One region of the Aureimonas mangrovi genome, then DNA from elsewhere that is predicted to be linked to it. Evidence: riboswitches for the same ligand, from Rfam matches in the RefSeq annotation. Region 1 holds a riboswitch; each other region holds the start of a gene.
The links. Region 1 has a riboswitch for thiamine pyrophosphate ahead of H1343_RS04560 (TenA family protein). Riboswitches for the same ligand answer to the same signal wherever they lie in the genome.
Positions count from the first base shown of each region.

Region 2: linked by a shared signal. The riboswitch ahead of H1343_RS03515 (ABC transporter permease) and the one ahead of H1343_RS04560 (TenA family protein) in region 1 are both predicted to bind thiamine pyrophosphate.
Region 3: linked by a shared signal. The riboswitch ahead of H1343_RS14345 (YkoF family thiamine/hydroxymethylpyrimidine-binding protein) and the one ahead of H1343_RS04560 (TenA family protein) in region 1 are both predicted to bind thiamine pyrophosphate.
Region 4: linked by a shared signal. The riboswitch ahead of H1343_RS16190 (TenA family protein) and the one ahead of H1343_RS04560 (TenA family protein) in region 1 are both predicted to bind thiamine pyrophosphate.

Region 1 covers NZ_CP059692.1:966,172-970,458, forward strand. The annotation lists gene H1343_RS04545 (ABC transporter permease) at 1-317, shown strand, start outside; gene H1343_RS04550 (ABC transporter ATP-binding protein) at 314-1,327, shown strand; gene H1343_RS04555 (ABC transporter ATP-binding protein) at 1,324-2,316, shown strand; TPP riboswitch at 2,359-2,474, shown strand; gene H1343_RS04560 (TenA family protein) at 2,535-3,176, shown strand; gene H1343_RS04565 (monovalent cation:proton antiporter-2 (CPA2) family protein) at 3,376-4,287, shown strand, end outside.
Region 2 covers NZ_CP059692.1:748,987-753,273, reverse strand. The annotation lists gene H1343_RS03525 (hydroxyethylthiazole kinase) at 1-353, opposite strand, end outside; gene H1343_RS03520 (ABC transporter substrate-binding protein) at 350-1,315, opposite strand; gene H1343_RS03515 (ABC transporter permease) at 1,333-2,067, opposite strand; TPP riboswitch at 2,145-2,249, opposite strand; gene H1343_RS03510 (YqaA family protein) at 2,290-2,874, opposite strand; gene H1343_RS03505 (sensor histidine kinase) at 3,055-4,287, shown strand, end outside.
Region 3 covers NZ_CP059692.1:2,979,475-2,983,761, reverse strand. The annotation lists gene H1343_RS14360 (DUF1059 domain-containing protein) at 4-180, opposite strand; gene hemF (oxygen-dependent coproporphyrinogen oxidase) at 281-1,189, opposite strand; gene H1343_RS14350 (hypothetical protein) at 1,357-1,608, shown strand; gene H1343_RS14345 (YkoF family thiamine/hydroxymethylpyrimidine-binding protein) at 1,609-2,214, opposite strand; TPP riboswitch at 2,205-2,318, opposite strand; gene H1343_RS14340 (calcium/sodium antiporter) at 2,364-3,293, opposite strand; gene H1343_RS14335 (tRNA (cytidine(34)-2'-O)-methyltransferase) at 3,367-3,840, opposite strand; gene H1343_RS14330 (ABC transporter ATP-binding protein) at 3,986-4,287, shown strand, end outside.
Region 4 covers NZ_CP059692.1:3,349,502-3,353,788, forward strand. The annotation lists gene H1343_RS16180 (circularly permuted type 2 ATP-grasp protein) at 1-405, shown strand, start outside; gene H1343_RS16185 (transglutaminase family protein) at 402-1,271, shown strand; gene H1343_RS16190 (TenA family protein) at 1,268-1,975, opposite strand; TPP riboswitch at 2,012-2,106, opposite strand; gene H1343_RS16195 (DUF1176 domain-containing protein) at 2,199-3,227, shown strand; gene H1343_RS16200 (ureidoglycolate lyase) at 3,200-3,697, opposite strand; gene alc (allantoicase) at 3,694-4,287, opposite strand, start outside.

The sequences.
Region 1 (4,287 bases):
AGCTCATCGGGCGCAAGCCCTTCGCGATCATGTTCCGCCACGTCCTGCCGAACGTCACCGAGCCGATCCTCGTGATCGCCACCATCTCGCTGGCGCTCGCGATCATCTCGGAATCAACTCTCTCCTTCCTCGGCGTCGGCGTGCCGCCGACCCAGCCCTCGCTTGGCACGCTGATCCGCATCGGCCAGGGCTTCCTGTTCTCCGGCGAATGGTGGATTCTCCTGTTCCCCTCCCTGACGCTCCTTGCGCTCGCGCTCTCCATCAACCTCCTGGGCGACTGGCTGCGCGAGGCGCTGAACCCGAGGCTGGCGAAATGAGCGCGGTCCTCGAAGTCGCGGCCGCCAAGGTCGCCAAGGCGACGCCGGTCATTTCGCTGAAGGATCTCGTCGTGGAATTCCCCACGCGGCGCGGAACCCTGCGCGCCATCGACAAGGTGTCGTTCGACGTGGCGCCGGGCGAGATCCTCGGCGTCGTCGGCGAATCCGGCGCCGGCAAGTCGATCACCGGCTCGGCGATCATCGGCCTTATCGACCCCCCGGGGCGCGTCGCGGGCGGCGAAATCCTGCTCAAGGGCGAGCGGATCGACAATCTGCCCGAGGAAGAGATGCGGCGCCTGCGTGGCAAGCGCATCGGCATGGTCTTCCAGGATCCGCTGACGAGCCTCAACCCGCTCTACACGGTGGGCGAGCAGCTCATCGAGACGATCCGCACGCATCTTCCGGTTTCAGCCGCCGATGCGCGAAAGCGCGCCATCGACCTTCTGGCTGATGTCGGCATTCCGGCGCCCGCCCAGCGGGTGGACTCGTATCCGCACCAGTTCTCGGGCGGCATGCGCCAGCGCGTCGTCATCGCGCTCGCTTTGTGCGCCGAGCCCGAGTTCATCGTGGCCGACGAGCCGACGACCGCGCTCGACGTCTCGCTGCAGGCGCAGATCATCGCGGTGTTCAAGAAGGTCTGCGCCGAGCGCGGCACCTCGGCCATCCTCATCACGCACGACATGGGCGTGATCGCCGAGGCCGCCGACCGCGTTGCCGTCCTGTATGCCGGGCGCATCGCCGAGGTCGGACCGGTGAAGGACATGCTTCAGCATCCGCTGCACCCCTACACCTCCGGCCTGATGGGCTCGATCCCCTCGATCGCGGGCACCGACGAGCGGCTGCGCCAGATCACCGGGGCCATGCCGCGCCTCAACCGCATCCCGAACGGCTGCGCCTTCCATCCGCGCTGCGAGCGCGAAATGCCGATGTGTTCAGCCAAGCGGCCCGGCCTCAACCATGTCGGCGCGACGGACGTCGCCTGCTTCCTCCATGGAGACGCCACGGCATGAGCGCGCTTCTGAAGATCGACCATCTCTCGCGCGAGTTCGACGTCTCGGCGCCCCTTCTCAACCGCATCATCGAGCGCAAGCCCAAGCAGAGCGTGAAGGCCGTCGACGACGTCACGCTCCAGATCGAAAAGGGCAAGACCTTCGCGCTCGTGGGCGAATCGGGATCGGGCAAGTCGACCATCGCACGCATGGTCGTCGGGCTGATCGAGCCGACGAAGGGCGCAGTGGAGTTCGACACCGTCGACATCTGGGACAAGGGCAATGCCCGCAAGCTCGGCGAACTGCGCCGCCGCTTCCAGATGATCTTCCAGGACCCCTACGCCTCGCTGAACCCTCGCTGGCGCGTGCGCGACATCATCGCCGAGCCTCTGAAGACCTACGGCATCGCCACGACCAAGGCCGAGATCGACAAGGAGGTCGGCCGGCTTCTCGAGGTCGTGAAGCTCTCGCCCGAGGACGGGATCAAGTATCCGCACCAGTTCTCGGGTGGCCAGCGCCAGCGCATCTGCATCGCGCGCGCGCTCGCCAACCGGCCGGAGTTCATCGTCTGCGACGAGCCGACCTCGGCCCTCGACGTCTCGGTCCAGGCGCAGATCCTCAACCTGATGAAGGACCTGCAGGACGAGTTCGGCCTGACCTACCTGTTCATCTCCCACAATCTCGCGGTGGTGAACTACATGGCCGACGAGGTGGGCGTCCTCTATCTCGGCCGCCTGTGCGAGATCGCGCCGCCGAAGGTGCTGTTCGAGCGCGCGCGCCATCCCTACACGCGCTCGCTCCTCGACTCCGTGCCGGACATGGAGATGACCGGCCGCGAGCGCTCGCCGGTGAAGGGCGAGATCCCGAACCCGATCTCACCGCCGTCCGGCTGCTTCTTCCACCCCCGTTGCCCCCACGCCAACGACCGCTGCCGGCGCGAGGCGCCGCTGATGAAACCGCAGGACGGCGTCATCGTCGCGTGCCACGGCGTGGAAGAGGGCCGCATCTGACGTTGCACGATTGACACGCGTGCTTCCCCGCGCCCATCCTCGCCTCATTCCGAGGGGTGCGCCGCTTTCGCAAAGGAAGGCGGCGCTGAGACGGCGGTCGCCGAACCCTTGAACCTGATCCGGGTCATGCCGGCGTAGGAACGGGAACCGGCGGACCGCGTACGGGACGCCTCGCCTCATCCCTCGTCGGCCGCCCGTGGCGATGAAGGGAGACGCAGATGAACGAGCGATTCACGGAAGCACTGCGGCAGGCCGCAAGCGAGGACTGGCAGGCGACGATCGGCCATCGCTTCGTGGACGAGCTTCTTGCCGGGACGATCGACGATGCGGTCATGGCGCGGTATCTCGTGCAGGATCACCGCTTCCTTGATGCCTTCCTGATGCTCCTCGGCGCCGCACAGGCAAGCGCGGACAATTTCACGGCCCGGCTGCGCCTCGCACGCTTCGGGGGGATGATCGCGGGCGAGGAGAACACTTATTTCGAGCGCTCCTTCGAAGCGCTCGGCGTCGACAATGGGACGCGGGAGGCCACACCGGATACGGAGCCGACCGCCGGCTTCAAGGCGATCATGCGCGAGGCCGCCACCATGCGCTCCTACGCCGGCGCGCTGAGCGTCCTGTGCGTTGCGGAGTGGTCCTATCTCGAATGGGCAATGCGCGCCGACGCCCGGCGTCCCGACAACTTCGTCCACGACGAATGGATCACGCTGCACGACAACCCGGCCTTTCGTGATTTCGTGGTCTTCCTGCGTGCGGAGCTGGATCGCGTCGGACCGCACGAGGACGCGGTGTGCCGCGATCTTTTCACGCGTGCCGTCCGTCTCGAAAGGGCTTTCTTCGACGCCGCCTACGAGATTTGACACGCGGTCTTTAACGCGCGGCTATACGGCGCGGAAACGATCGACTTTCAGGTGCGCACCGTGGTGATCGCCCCCCAACATCGCCCTACCGGAGAGCCGCGAGCGTTGCGAAATGTGCACTTCACCGTCCCGTGAAATGCAACTTGTGTCATGATCCCATCGCGCGTTTAAGGTGGTTGCGGTCACGGGGGTGCGCGCAATGGCGGTCGAAGGCGGCGGTGGATACGATCTGGCGCAGGTGGTTGCGCTACTCGGAGCGGGCGTCATCGCGGTGCCGATCTTCAAGCGGCTCGGCCTCGGCCCTGTCCTCGGCTACTTCACGGCGGGTTTGGTCGTCGGGCCCTTCGGCCTGGCGCTATTTGAGGACCCCGAGCGCATCCTGCACTTCGCCGAATTCGGCGTGATCATGCTCCTCTTCATCATCGGGCTCGAGATGGAGCCTGCGCGTCTGTGGGCGCTTCGTCGCCAGATCTTCGGGCTGGGGCTCGCGCAGGTCGCCCTGTGCGGCACGCTCCTGACGCTCGCGGGCACTTTCGCGGGCCTGCCGCTGTCTGTCGCCTTCGTGGCCGGGCTCGGTTTCGTGCTCTCCTCCACAGCCGTCGTGATGCAGATGCTGGAGGAGCGCGGCGAGACCGCCACGCCCGCCGGCCAGCGGGCAGTCTCCATCCTGCTACTGGAAGACCTCGCCATCGTGCCGCTTCTGGCGGTCGTTGCCTTCATCGGGCCGCGTGGCGGGGAGGAGGCCACGCCGCTCTGGCAGGAAATGGGGATCGCCTTCGTCGCGCTCGCCGTCCTCGTCCTCGTGGGACGCTACCTCCTCAATCCGATGTTCGCGGTGCTGGCGCGCGCAAAGGCTCGAGAGGTGATGACCGCGGCGGCTCTGCTCGTCGTCCTCGGCGCGGCGCTCCTCATGGACGAGGGCGGCCTTTCGATGGCGATGGGCGCGTTCCTCGCCGGCGTGTTCCTGTCCGAATCCACCTTCAAGAACCAGCTCGAGGCCGATATCGACCCGTTCCGCGGCATCCTCCTCGGCCTCTTCTTCCTCGCCGTCGGCATGTCGCTAGATCTTTCGGTGATCGCGCGCGAATGGGCGATGATCGCCGTTGCGGTC
Region 2 (4,287 bases), 220 kb from region 1:
GGGCCGCGCGCCAGAAGGGCCTGCGCGTAAGAGAGGCGAAGCGGCGAGAGGTCGCAATGGACCGGATCGAGCGTCCAGGGCCGGCTCGTCGCCTCGAAGGCGTCGAGCGCGATGTCGATCGCGTCGCGGCGCGCGGGATCAAGCGTGCCGAGATTGACGAGAAGCGCATCGGCGCTCACAGCGAAGTCGGCCACCTCGTCGAGGCTCTGCGTCATCGAGGGCACCGCGCCGAGCGCGGAGAGCCCGTCGGCCGTGAACTTCTGCACAACCGAGTTCGTCAGGCAGTGGACGCGCGGACGTCTCTCGCGCAAGGCCGTCAGGAGCGCGCCGGCCCGGATCGGAAGATCGATCATCGCAGCTCCACCGCGATCTCCCCGACCGCCGGCGCCGTGTCGAGAAGCCCCGCGTCCTCGAGGAACTGGCCGAAGCGCTCGTAGCGGCGCGTGTCCAGCGCGCCCGGTCGCTTGGCGAGGCGCGGCAGCGTGTCGGTGAAGGCCTGCCGGTTCAGCTCGTCGTCGAGATCCGGATAGGCGCTAGCGTAGGCTTCCCACGCCTCCTGCGGATGGTTGGTCAGATAAAGCGTCGCCTTCTCCACCGCGTCGAGGAAGCGCGGCAGGCGGGGATCGTTGATGAGGTCGTCGCGCGTCACGTAGATCAGTTCGTCATAGGGCGGCACGCCGTTCTCTTCAGGAAAGAAGCCGCGCCCCTCCCCTCCCGCGAGGCGGATCTGCGTCATCTCGAAATTGCGGTAGGCGCCGGCCACCGCATCCACCTGTCCCGACAGGAGCGAGGTCGAGAGCGCGAAATTGACGTTGATGAACTCGATGTCGTCGGGCTCCAGCCCCTGCGAGGCGAGCATGGTGCTCACCATCACCTCCTCGAAGCCCGAGACGGAATAGCCGATGCGTTTGCCGCGCAGGTCCGCCAGCGTCTCGACCGGCCCGTCTGCGCGCACCATGATCATGTTGAGCGGCGTCTCCACCAGCGTGCCGAAGCGCTTCAGCGGCAGCCCGGCAGCGTGATCGAGATAGAGCGTCGTCTGGTAATGGATCGCCATGTCGGCCTGGCCCGCCGCCAGGAGGCGCGGCGGCGCAGACGGGTCGGACGGCGCGATCAGCGAGACGTCGAGCCCAGCCTCTTCGAAATAGCCGAGTTCCTCGGCGATCACGAGCGGCGCGTGGTCGGGGTTCACGAACCATTCCAGGAGCACCGTCAGCGAGGCCGGCTCGGGAGCGGCCGGCTCCTGCGCACGCGCGGGCGCGGCGACGAGGCCGGCGAGCGCGCCGGCGACGAGGAGGAGGCGGTTCAGCGACATGATCGAGGTCCTTGCGGTCATTCGGCCTCGCGCGCCCAGGGCACGAGGATCGCGGCGAGTTCGTCCACGGCAAAGCGCAGCGCCAGCGTCAGCGCGGCAAGAATGACGAGAACGGCGAAGAGGATGTCGGTCTGCATGCGGGCATTCGCCTGCAGCATGATGAAGCCGAGCCCGGCCGAGGCGCCCACCCATTCGCCGATCACGGCGCCGAGCGGGGCAAGAGGGGCAGCGACGCGAAGGCCCGAGACGAGGCCCGGCAGCGCCAGGGGAATGCGGATAAGTGCGAGCGTCTGCCAGCGACCGGCGCCGAGCAGCGCGGCCGATTCCAGGACATCGCTCTCGGTGCGGCGCAGGCCGTCCGCGAAAGCGGAGGCAACCGGGAAGAAGATGATGAGCGCGGCCATCACCACCTTCGAGGCCATGCCGAAGCCGAACCACAGGACGAGGATCGGCGCCACTGCGAAGACCGGCAGCGCCTGGATCACCAGCACCGCTGGCCAGACGAGTTGGCGCACACCGGGGATCGAGGCGACCGACAACGCGACGAGGATGCCCGCAAGCGAGCCGAAGAGGAGGCCGAGGCCGATCTCGGCGAGCGTGACGAGCCCGTGCCGCAGGAGGAAGTCGGAGCGCTGCGCGAACACCTCGATGACTGCGGCAGGCGCTGGCAGGATGAAATGCGGCGGCGCGATCAGCCAGATACTGAACTGCCAGATGGCGAGGATCGTGGCGAAGCCGGCGAGAAAGTTCAGCCCGGCGCGAGCAGCCCCGCTCCTGCGGCAACTCGCGGATGGGGGGCGCGCAAAGCCGCCCCGGCTTGAAGATGCGACTTCGACCAATGTCCCGTCCCTACGCCGGCATGACCCGGATCAGGTTCAAGGGTTCGGCGATGTCGCCATCTCAGCGCGTATAGGGCGCACCCCTCGGATGGGCGGGAAGATGATCGCGGCGCGCGCCCATGTCAACGGGAGCCTCTACAGAATGTATCCGGCAAGGAGCGTGCCGCCGACGATCAGCGCCAGCGAGCTCCAGAAGACGAGCGACATGCGCTTCTCCAGGAAGACCTTCGCCTGCGGGCCGAAATAATACAGGAGCGCGCAAGGGATGTAGAAGCGGATCGATCGCGCGACGACGCTCATGCCGACGAAGACCGCGAAGTCGAGCCGCGTGACGCCCGACAGGATGGTGATGACCTTGTAGGGCACCGGCGTGATGCCGCCGCCGATCAGCACCATGAGCCAGCCGAGATCGTTGTAGTCCTCGGCGATGCGTTCGAAGCTGCCGGTCATCCGGTAGAAGGCGAGCAGCGGCTCGCCGACGCTCTCGAACAGGAAGACACCGATGAAGTAGCCGAGGATGCCACCGAGCACGGACCAGAGCGTGCAGACGAATGCGAGGCGCCAGGCGCGCGTGCGATCCGCCAGGATCATCGGCAGGAGCATCACCTCCGGCATGGCCGGCAGGAAGGAGCTTTCCGCAAAGCACATCGCCGCCAGCGAGCGCTCGGCATTTCGATGCTGGGACATCTTCAAGGTCCAGTCGTAGAGGCCCTGCAGCATCGTCTTCCGTCGTCTCTCCCTTGGCGCTCCGCCCGGCGCCCACTCACCCGCAAAGCATGGGTGCCGTCAAGTCACCTGCCCCGCCCGTGCTCCACTTCGCGCGAAGGTGACGAGAGGGCTGGCGCGCACACCGCGCGGCCGCTATGGCAGGGTTTCGCGTTCAACGGGTCAATCGCAGCCTTGATCAAGCCTTCCGCAAAGCCGTTCGGCCGATCCGTCGTCGGCGCTATCGTCTTCGGCTTCGCCGCTCTCGTCGTTGTGGGGATTGCCGGCGCGGTCGCGCTTCTCGAGACGCAGCAGCGCGGCAATCTGGTTGCCCACACCTACGAGGTCGAGAAGGCGCTGGGCGAGTTCGAGACCGCCGCCGAGCGCGTGGCGACGGCGCGGCGCGGCTTTCTCCTGTCGAGTGACGAGAGCTATGCCGGCATCATCGACAGGTTGATCCAGCGCAAGGCGACCATCCTCGAGGCGCTGGGTGCGCTGACCGCCGACAATCCCTCGCAAAGAGCAGCTCTGGATCGATTGCGCGCGCTCGACGAGGCGCACAACGCAAATGCCCGCACGACGCTGGAGCGGCTGCGCGCCGACCCACAACTCGATCCGCGCACCCTCTTTAACGGGGACAACAGCGTCGCGATCATCATGGAAATCCGCAGCGTGATCTCCGAGATGGTCGAGCGTGAGCAGGGGCTTCTGGCCGAGCGTGTGATCGAGCGTGAGCGGACGCTGGCGCTCGCCTACATCATCCTCGGCGTTGCGGGCATCCTGCTTCTGGTCATGGCCGCCGGCACGATCTACGTCATCCGCCGCAACCTCGCCGCTCTCGAGCGCTCGCGCACCACGCTCGCGGGGCTCAACGAGATGCTCGAGGGCGCCGTCGCCGTGCGCACCGCCGACCTTCAGCGCGCCAACGACGAAATCCAGCGCTTCGCCTACATCGTCAGCCACGACCTTCGTTCGCCGCTTGTCAACGTGATGGGCTTCACCGCCGAACTCGAGGCGGCGACGGGCGAACTGTCGGCGCTGATCGACAAGGCCGAGACCGAAGCGCCGGACCTCGTGACGCCCGAGGCACGCTACGCGGCGAAGGAGGACCTGCCGGAGGCGATCGGCTTCATCCGCTCCTCCACCCAGAAGATGGACCGGCTGATCAACGCCATCCTGCGGCTTTCGCGCGAGGGACGGCGCGTCATCACGCCCGAGCCGCTCGACATGGACGCGATGCTGGCCGGCATCACCGACACGCTCCAGCATCGGCTGAACGAGGTGGGGGCCGAGATCACCGTGGAGGGCAGCCTGCCGAAGATCGTCTCCGACCGCGTGGCCATCGAGCAGATCTTCTCCAACCTCGTCGAGAACGCGGTAAAGTATCTCAAGCCCGGCCGCCCGGGGCAGATCCGCGTGCGCGCCCGC
Region 3 (4,287 bases), 1.5 Mb from region 1:
TATTCAGTGGCGCGCTTCGACAGTGGCGCCGCGCAGCGCATCCAGCATGACGGGAGTGATACGATCGACACCCATCTGCTTGGCCTGGACGACAGCACGCCGAACCACTTCGGCCTCGCTCTCGGCGCGGATCACGCGCTCGCATCCCGGTATGACGCCTGCACATTTCAGCTCGAACATGTCTGCCTCCCGTGTCACGCCTTAACGAGAGATTAAGATGCGCTTATCGCGGAATGTTTCAACATGAAACAATGGCGCATGCCCCATGCTGCGGCGCCGTTCAGGGCCACTTCACCAGCGGCGGGAGAGAGGACAGGATCGCCTCGATATTGCCGCCTGTCTTCAGCCCGAACAGGGTTCCCCGGTCGTAGAGCAGATTGTATTCGACGTAGCGCCCCCGCCGCACAAGCTGCTCGTCGCGGTCAGCTTCCGTATAGGCATGTGCGGCGTTCTGCCGCACCAGATGTGGGTACACCACGAGGAAGGCCTTTCCGACATCCTTGGTGAAGGCAAAGTCGGCATCCCAGCCGCCTTTCTCGGCGGGCGAATGTAGCCAGTCGTAGAAGATGCCGCCGACGCCGCGATGCTCGTCGCGGTGCGGCAGATAGAAATACTCGTCGCACCACTGCTTCAGCGTGTCGTGGCTGACGATGCCGGAGTGGCGCTCGCACACGAACTTCATCGCCTTGTGGAAGGCGAGCGTGTCCGGATCGTCGGCACGCCGGCGCCTGTCGAGCACCGGTGTGAGATCGGCGCCGCCGCCGAACCACTGGCCGGTGGTCACGACCATGCGCGTGTTCATGTGGACCGCCGGCACGTTCGGATTGCGCATGTGGGCGATCAGCGAGATGCCCGACGCCCAGAAGGAGCGGTCCTCCTCCGCGCCGGGAATGTTCTGCGCGAAGTCTTCCGACAGCGTGCCGTGGACGGTGGAGGTGTGGACGCCGACCTTCTCGAACACGCGGCCGTGCATCATCGACATCACGCCGCCGCCGCCATCGCCCTCGCGCGTCCAGGGCTTGCGCTCGAAACGCCCGGCGGGAAGGCCGGTGTCCTCCCCGAACTCGTCCTCCAGCGCCTCGAACGCGGTGATGATCTTGTCGCGCAGCGTCTCGAACCAGACCCGCGCGAGTTCCTTCTTCTCGGAGATGTTCTCCGGCAGGCCCTTCGGCAGTTCGGGACGTTCCATCAGCACCTGTTCCTCCGGCAACGGCGCCGTCGCCGTTCGGGCGCCTTTCCGTTCTCGCGTAACAGGTCCGTGACCATCGCGGAAGACCTTGGAATGATTCGCCAAAGCGCTGTGCCGCGCCTATCTTCAAGGCTCGAGAGCCGCTGGATGAACGAGCCCGCCCGCCCATGAGCCGCCTGCCGCCTCCACCGCTTGAGAATCTGCGCCGCCATCTGCGGGCCCGGAAGAACCGTGCCGGCGCGCGGGACAGTTTCCTGCGCGAGACCTTCACGCTGCCGCGCGGCGAAGCGCGGCTGAAGGCGCGCGAATGGTTCGAGCGCTACCCGAAGGCCGCCTACTGGACCGAGGTGGAGAGCTGGCGCGTCCTGCCGGGCGACGAGGTTGAGTTCACCATGCGCCGCCTGCCGAGCGCGGACTGATCAACGCGCGCTCGGGCTGTTGGCCGAGACGGTCACGTCCATCGCCACATGCGCCTGCGCCGGCGCGAAGCACAGGAAGGAGCGGCCCAGCGTCTCGAAGACAGGCCCGGCGTCGCCGCGCAGCTTGGTGACGAAATTCTTCGGCCTGTCGAGCACGCCGGATCTGCTCAGAAACGCGATGCACGCCTCGATTCCGTCCATGTGGCGATTCTCGCCCAGCGGATAATAGGCAAACTGCGCGGCGACGGTCTGCCCGAGCACGGGGGCGGCCGAGACGGCTGTAAGGCACGCATCGATATTGGCGGAGAGCGGCTCGATCATGCCGAAGGCCGGTTCGGGGCCTTCCGGTTCTCCCGCGCCGCCGGGACAGCCGCGCGAGACCGTGGCCGAAAGGACGACGTGCTCGCCCGTCGCGGCGGCCGCCGCGAACAGGTCGCGCATGGCGGGAAAAAGTTCGTCGGCCGCGCCCGAAAGATGCGTCGAGATGTCGTCCGTCTCGATGCGCATGCGTTCGCGATAGGGATCGAGCGCTCCGAGCGCGTTCATGATCACCGACACGAAGTCCGCGCTCATCGGGTGAAGGGAAATCTGTGCGCCTGCATACATGGCCGCCTCGCTCCGCTGGTATGATCCAGATCAGCTGTTGAGGGTCGGACGGCCTCGCGCCGTCCTCTCAGCCCCGGCATCGCGGGGCGCCCCTGTCGCAAGGCCGACACTACGTCATCCGTGCGCCGGGTGAAACCGCCGCCCGCGTCTCACACGACCTGTATCGCGACATAGCCGGCATAGGCGGCGAGGAGCGCTCCGCCGGCGGTGCGGCCGATGCGCCTGAGCGTGAGGAGCGCGATCGCCGCGACGACTGCGACGCCGGCCATCACGGGCGCGTCGAAGCTCGCGAACTGCGCGGCGACCGGGATCGGGGTGATAAGCGCGGTGATGCCGAGGATCGCCAGGAGGTTGAAGACGTTCGAGCCGAGGATGTTGCCCACAACCACCTCCGTCTGACCTTTGCGCGACGCCGAGATGGTGGCGGCCAGTTCGGGCAGCGAGGTGCCGACAGCCACCACCGTCAGTCCGATGACCGCCTCGCTGATCCCGACGCCACGCGCCAGAGCGGTGGCTCCGTCGACCATCAGCGAGGCGCCGAAGACGAGAGCTGCGATACCCCCAAACGCCGCCAAGAGCGACATCGCGAGGCCGAGGTTCGCCTGCGGCGGGGCGGCGGACGTCTCCTCGTCGCGTTGCTCGCTTACATAGGCGAAGACGAGATAGGCGATCAGCGCCGACACCATCGCGAGGGCCAAGAGGCGCGAGACGGTACCCGTCCAAAGGATCGCGACGATGGCCAGAGAGGCGGCGACCATCATGATCGCGTCTCGCTTCACATGCGCGCCGGCCAGAGCCAGCGGGGCGATCACTGCGGCGGTTCCTCCGATCAGGAGGATATTGGCGGTGTTGGAGCCGAGGACATTGCCGAGCGCGATGTCGGGCGAGCCGGCGAGCGCGGCCTGCACCGAGACGAGAAGTTCCGGTGCGCTGGTGCCGAAGCCGACGATCACAAGGCTGACGAGAAGGGCGGAAAGGCCGAATCGCGCCGCGAGAGACACGCTGCCCCTCACGAGGGCCTCGCCGCCGAGGAACAGGAAGACGAGACCCGCCGCTATCAATACCAAATCCCACGCCATTCGCTGCGCCTGCTCCGTTCCTGTTGCGTCGCAGCGAAGGTGGGGCGCTCGGCGCCGGTTTGAACCGGGGCCGCTATGAAATCAGTGAGAGCGGACGTCGAAGCTGGCGCAGTGCCTCGCCGGTCACCATCGCGGCGGAGACGGCAAGGTTAAGCGAGCGCGTCCCCGGCGCCATCGGGATCGTCAGCCTCTCATCGGCGGTCTGGTGAACGTGGTCCGGAACGCCGGCGCTCTCGCGCCCGAACAGAAGAATATCCTCGGCGCCGAAGGCGAAGTCACGATAGTCTTCGCTGGCCTTCGTCGTAAGCAGCACGAGCCGGCGCCCGCTCGCACGTCGCGCCTGGTCGAAGGCGGAAAAGTCGAGATGGCGTATCAGTCGCGCTGCGTCGAGGTAATCCATGCCGGCGCGCTTCAAGGACCGGTCCGACAGGTCGAAGCCCGCGGGCTCGATGATCTCGATGTCCACGCCCATGCATGCGCCGAAGCGCATGAGGGTCCCGGTGTTGCCGGCGATGTCGGGCTGATAGAGGGCGATCGAAACTGTCATGGCGCCGTGATAGGGCCTGCACCTCGCCTTTGCGAGCGCCGGCGTGAAAGCGCGGCGCGCAGACCTATATGCGCATCGGCTGCGCTGCGCCTGCGTTACAGCGCGCGAGCCCGCCTGCCGCCTGCCCGCACCGACTGGAATACAGATGTTCACCTTCTTCGAGCGGCTCGTCGATCCGTTCCCCTCGCACTCGCCGAAGAGCCCGCCCGCCTCCTTCTGGCCCTTCGTCTGGCACTATGCGCGGCCGGTCTGGCCGCTGCTCGTGCTCATGGCGATCCTGACGGCGTCGATCTCGATCGTCGAGCTGTCCCTCTTCGGCTTCCTCGGCACGCTGGTGGACTGGCTGTCGAGCTCTTCGCGCGAGACGTTCCTCCAGGACGAAGGCTGGCGCCTCGCGCTGATGGGCGGCGTGATCCTCGTCCTTCTGCCGGGCCTCGTCTTCTTCAA
Region 4 (4,287 bases), 1.1 Mb from region 1:
CTGACCACCGCCCATGTCGGCGCGCGGCTCCTCTCGCGCGAGAACGCGGAGGGGGCGCTGGAAGCGGTTCTGGAATTCACCGACAGCCGCATGACCTACCGCCGCCGCTTCTCGGTCGACCTGTCGCGCGAGGCGGTCGTCGATCTGTCGATCCTCGACCCCCACAATCCGCGCTCTCTCGCCTTTCAGGCGAACGGCGTGGAGGGCGGGCTGACGGGCCTTGCCGGGGAGACGACAGGAAGCGGCAAGCGGGCCGCGCGGCTCGCCGTGCGCCTGCGCACCGCCGCCGCGATCGAGGTCGACCCGGCGTTTCTCACGCGCATTGTGGGCGACTTCGCCGCGATCTCCGACGAGGTCTCGGCACGCTATTTCCGCCTGTCGGGCGGGCGGGACAAGATCCGATGAGATACGACATCCGCCTGCGCGTGGGCTATCGCTACGGTCAGCCGGTGAACAGCGCGCGGCATCTCCTGCGCGTCCGCCCGCGCGGCGATCGTGGCCAGACGGTCGAGTCCCTGTCGCTGACGTTTTCGCCGCAGCCTTTCGAGGCGGTTCGCGAGGCGGATTTCTTTGGCAACGCGACAGACCATCTGCGTCTCACCGGTGCGCATGACGCCTTCACCGCCGAGATGCGCGCTCGGGTGCGCGTCGAGCGCCGGGCACCCGCCCCGGCACCGGGCCTTGCCGCGATCGCCCAGGAGGCGCGCACTGTGCGCGATGCGGAAGGGGCGAGCCCCGTCCACCATCTCGGCCCGAGCCGGCTCGTCACCCCGGACCGCGCGATCACCGCCTATGCGCGCGGCGCCACGCAGGGTCACTTAGACGGCGCCGACGCGGCTCTGGCGCTGGCCCGCGGCATCCGCGAGGACTTCGCCTATGTTGCCGGTTCGACCGACGTCTCCACCAGTGTGGCGAGCGTCTTTTCGCAGCGGCGGGGCGTCTGCCAGGACTTCGCGCATGTAATGATCGCGGCCCTGCGCGGTCTCGGGGTCCCGGCCGCTTATGTCTCGGGCTTCCTGCGCACCGAGCCGCCGCCCGGCATGGCCCGCCTGGAAGGCGCTGACGCCATGCACGCCTGGGTCGACGTGTGGCTTGGCACAAGCGTCGGCTGGGTCGGCTTCGATCCCACGAACGGATGCATGGCGGTCGGGGACCACGTCATAGCCGCCATCGGCCGCGACTATGCCGACGTCGCGCCGGTGGACGGCGTGGTGACGACGACGGGCGCACAGAGCGCCTGGCACACGGTGGACATCGTGCCGCTCGATTAATTTCCAGCCGAGAGGCCCATCGCCCAGAAGTCCGCCTCCAGCCGGCAGGCGGTGGCGAAGGTCTCGCACAGCTCCGGCCAGCGCGGCGAGGAAGATGCGTCCGGGCCGAGCAGCCGCGCGCCGAGACGCTCGGCCAGCGCCGCGACAACGGCGCACGTCTCCCGGTACTCCTCGCCGGCATAGGTCGCGACCCACTCGCCATAGGGCCCTTGCGTGCCGTGCTCGGCGGCAAGGCGCGCGCCGATCTCGCCGTAGCCGAGCACGCAAGGCAGAAGCGCGACGAGGAGGTCGAGCCCGTCGCCCGCCATGCCCCGGTCGATGACGTAGCGCGTATAGGCAAGGTTCTGCGGCGCCTCGCGCGTCGCCCCCAGCGCCGCCTCGTCGATGCCCTCCCGCGCGCAGATCTCGACATGCAGGCGCGTCTCGGTGTCGACGAGCGCGTGGACCGTCGCGGCGCAGAGGCGCATCTCCTCGAGACGCGTCGACTTGAAGGCGAGGAGCGACCACGCCCGCGCGAAGTGGATCAGGAAAACGTAATCCTGGCGCAGATAGTGCAGGAAGGCCGCCCGCGGCAGCGTGCCGTTGCCCAGCCGCTCGACGAAACCATGCCGCGCATAGGCGCTCCAGTCGTCACCCGCCGCCGCGCGCAGCGCCGCAAAGAGCGGGGAGCCGAAATCGGGGGCGGCTGGCTGATGGGCTCTCATCGCGTCTGTCCTTTCGGGCGCGGGCGATGAAAGGCGCGCTTGCGCCTCTCGACTCCCTCCGCCGGCATGATCCGGTTCAGGTTCCAAGGGTGCTTCTCAGCCCGCGCTTGCGGACGCCCCCGTCGACGGGTTCAACCTATCGCGGCAGGCCGTGTATGGCCACCGTCACGAGACTGCCGAAAGAGGGCGGCAGGATCGCCCGATCACAGACGAAAGGACCGCCATGCGCCCGCTCCTCCTCATCGCTCCCGCCCTCCTCGCGACCCCCGCGCTCGCGCAGGAGGCCGGCAAGATCAAGTATTTCGGGGACTGGGTGGTCGGTTGCGACAACCGCTGGGACTGCACCGCCATCGGCCTCGCGCCCGAGGCCGCGCCAGCGCCCGCCTATCTGAAGATCACGCGCGAGGCGGGCGCCGAATCCGGCCCGGACGTTTCCGTCGCGATCCTCGACGATGCCGGCGAAGGCGGTACGATCGAGCTGTCGTTGACGGGCGGCGAGGCCCTGCCCGTGATGGAACTCGACGCGGAGCCCGGGGAGGGGAGCATCGTCTCGGCCGCGCTCGGTCCGGTCGATCACGTCGCCTTCATCGACGCACTGTTGCCCGCGCAGACCCTCGATGTCTCGCTCGGCGAGACCAGCGTGCCCGTCTCGCTCGCCGGCATCTCGGCGGCATTGCGCTACATGGACGCCATGCAGGAGCGCGCCGGCACGAGCGGGGCGCTCGTCGCGAGGGGCGACCGCCCCGCCGACACGATCCCGCCGACGCCACCGGCCGTCACCGTCGATGCCATGACCCTCAGCGAGGTTTCAGAGCCCGGCGAACGGCCCGAGGGCCTTCCCGAAAGCGACGAATACTGCCCCGAGACCGCCGGCGACTACGTTCTGGAGGCCGAGGACGGCACGCGCCTGTGGGGCGTGTGCTCGAGCGCGGGCGCCTACAACATCTCCTACGATTTCTCGATCGTGCGCGAAGGCGAGGTCACGCCGGCCGATTTCGGCCCGCAGGGACAGGGGATGTCGCCCGATGGCGACCAGCGCTCCACGCTGGTCAACCCGATGCTGGCCGAGGACGGCCGCACGTTCGAGGCTTTCGCACGCGGGCGCGGCATCGGCGACTGCGGCTCCTACACGCGCTTCGCGTTCACCGCCGACGGCCCGGCTCTGGTCGAGCAGTCCGTGATGGGCGAGTGCCGAGGCGTATCGCCCGACGACTGGCCGGTGCTCTACCGGGCCGAGCTCTCCAGCGAATAGGGCTCGTCGAAGAAGGCTTCCTCGTAGTTGACGCCCTCCCCGCCGCGATCGACCACGAGGAAGTCCGACGCTTCCTCCAGCGCGATCAGCGGGTGGTGCCAAGTGCCGGCGGCGTATGACACGCCCTTGCTGCCGTCGCAGAGGAAAGCGACGGGCGCGCCCGGACGGCCGTCCTCGTCGGGCGCGACGACGACGAGGAACGGGCGCCCCTGAAGCGGTACGAAGGCCTGGCTGCCGAGCGGGTGGCGTTCCAGCATCTCCACCTTCAGGGGCAACTCGAAGGGCTTGCCCCTGAAGATCGAGATCAGCGCGCGGCCGCCGCCGAGCTCCACCGGCGCGATGTCATGGAAGCGCGTGGTGGAGCCGCCGTTGATGAGCTGTATTTCGCTGGCGTTGTCCGGCTCGATCACCTCGCCGAAGGGGCGGAAGGCATCGGCCGTCAGTTCCTGCGCGACGAGCCTGCCGCTCATGCCTCGCGCCGCCCGAAGAGTCGCAGGCGCGAGACGCCGCCATCGGGGAAGATGTCCAGCCGGACATGCGTGACAGGGCCAAGCGGCTCGACGGTGGTGATCTCGATCTGGTCGTCGGCGGAAAGCTTCGTTTCGGTCACGAGGAGCGGCCAGTCGGCCGAGGCCTCCTCGATGACGTCAGCGGAGGGATCCGAGCCGAGGCGCTTGGCGCGCAGGGTGAAGCGATCGGGGAAATTTCCCTTGAAATGGCGCGTATCGATATGGACGCGCTCCACCGTGCCCGCGGTGCCAAGCTTCAGGACGCACCAGTCGTTGCCCGGCACGCGGCGCCGCGCTGTTTCCCAGCCGTCGGCCATGACGGGCGCGGTGCCCGGCGCCAGCATGTTGGCCGGATGGCCGTAATGCGCGTCGTTCCATGCCACCGCCGTGCCGCCGTTGAGGAGCGAGGCGAGGTCCACTTCTTCCTGCGGCGAGACGTCCGCCCAGTCCTTGGCGACGGTGCCATAGACACGCAGCCGCGCGACGCCACCGTCCGGGTGGATATGCAGGCGCAGCCAGCGCCACGGCCCGCGCTCGGCGATGTCGAAGAG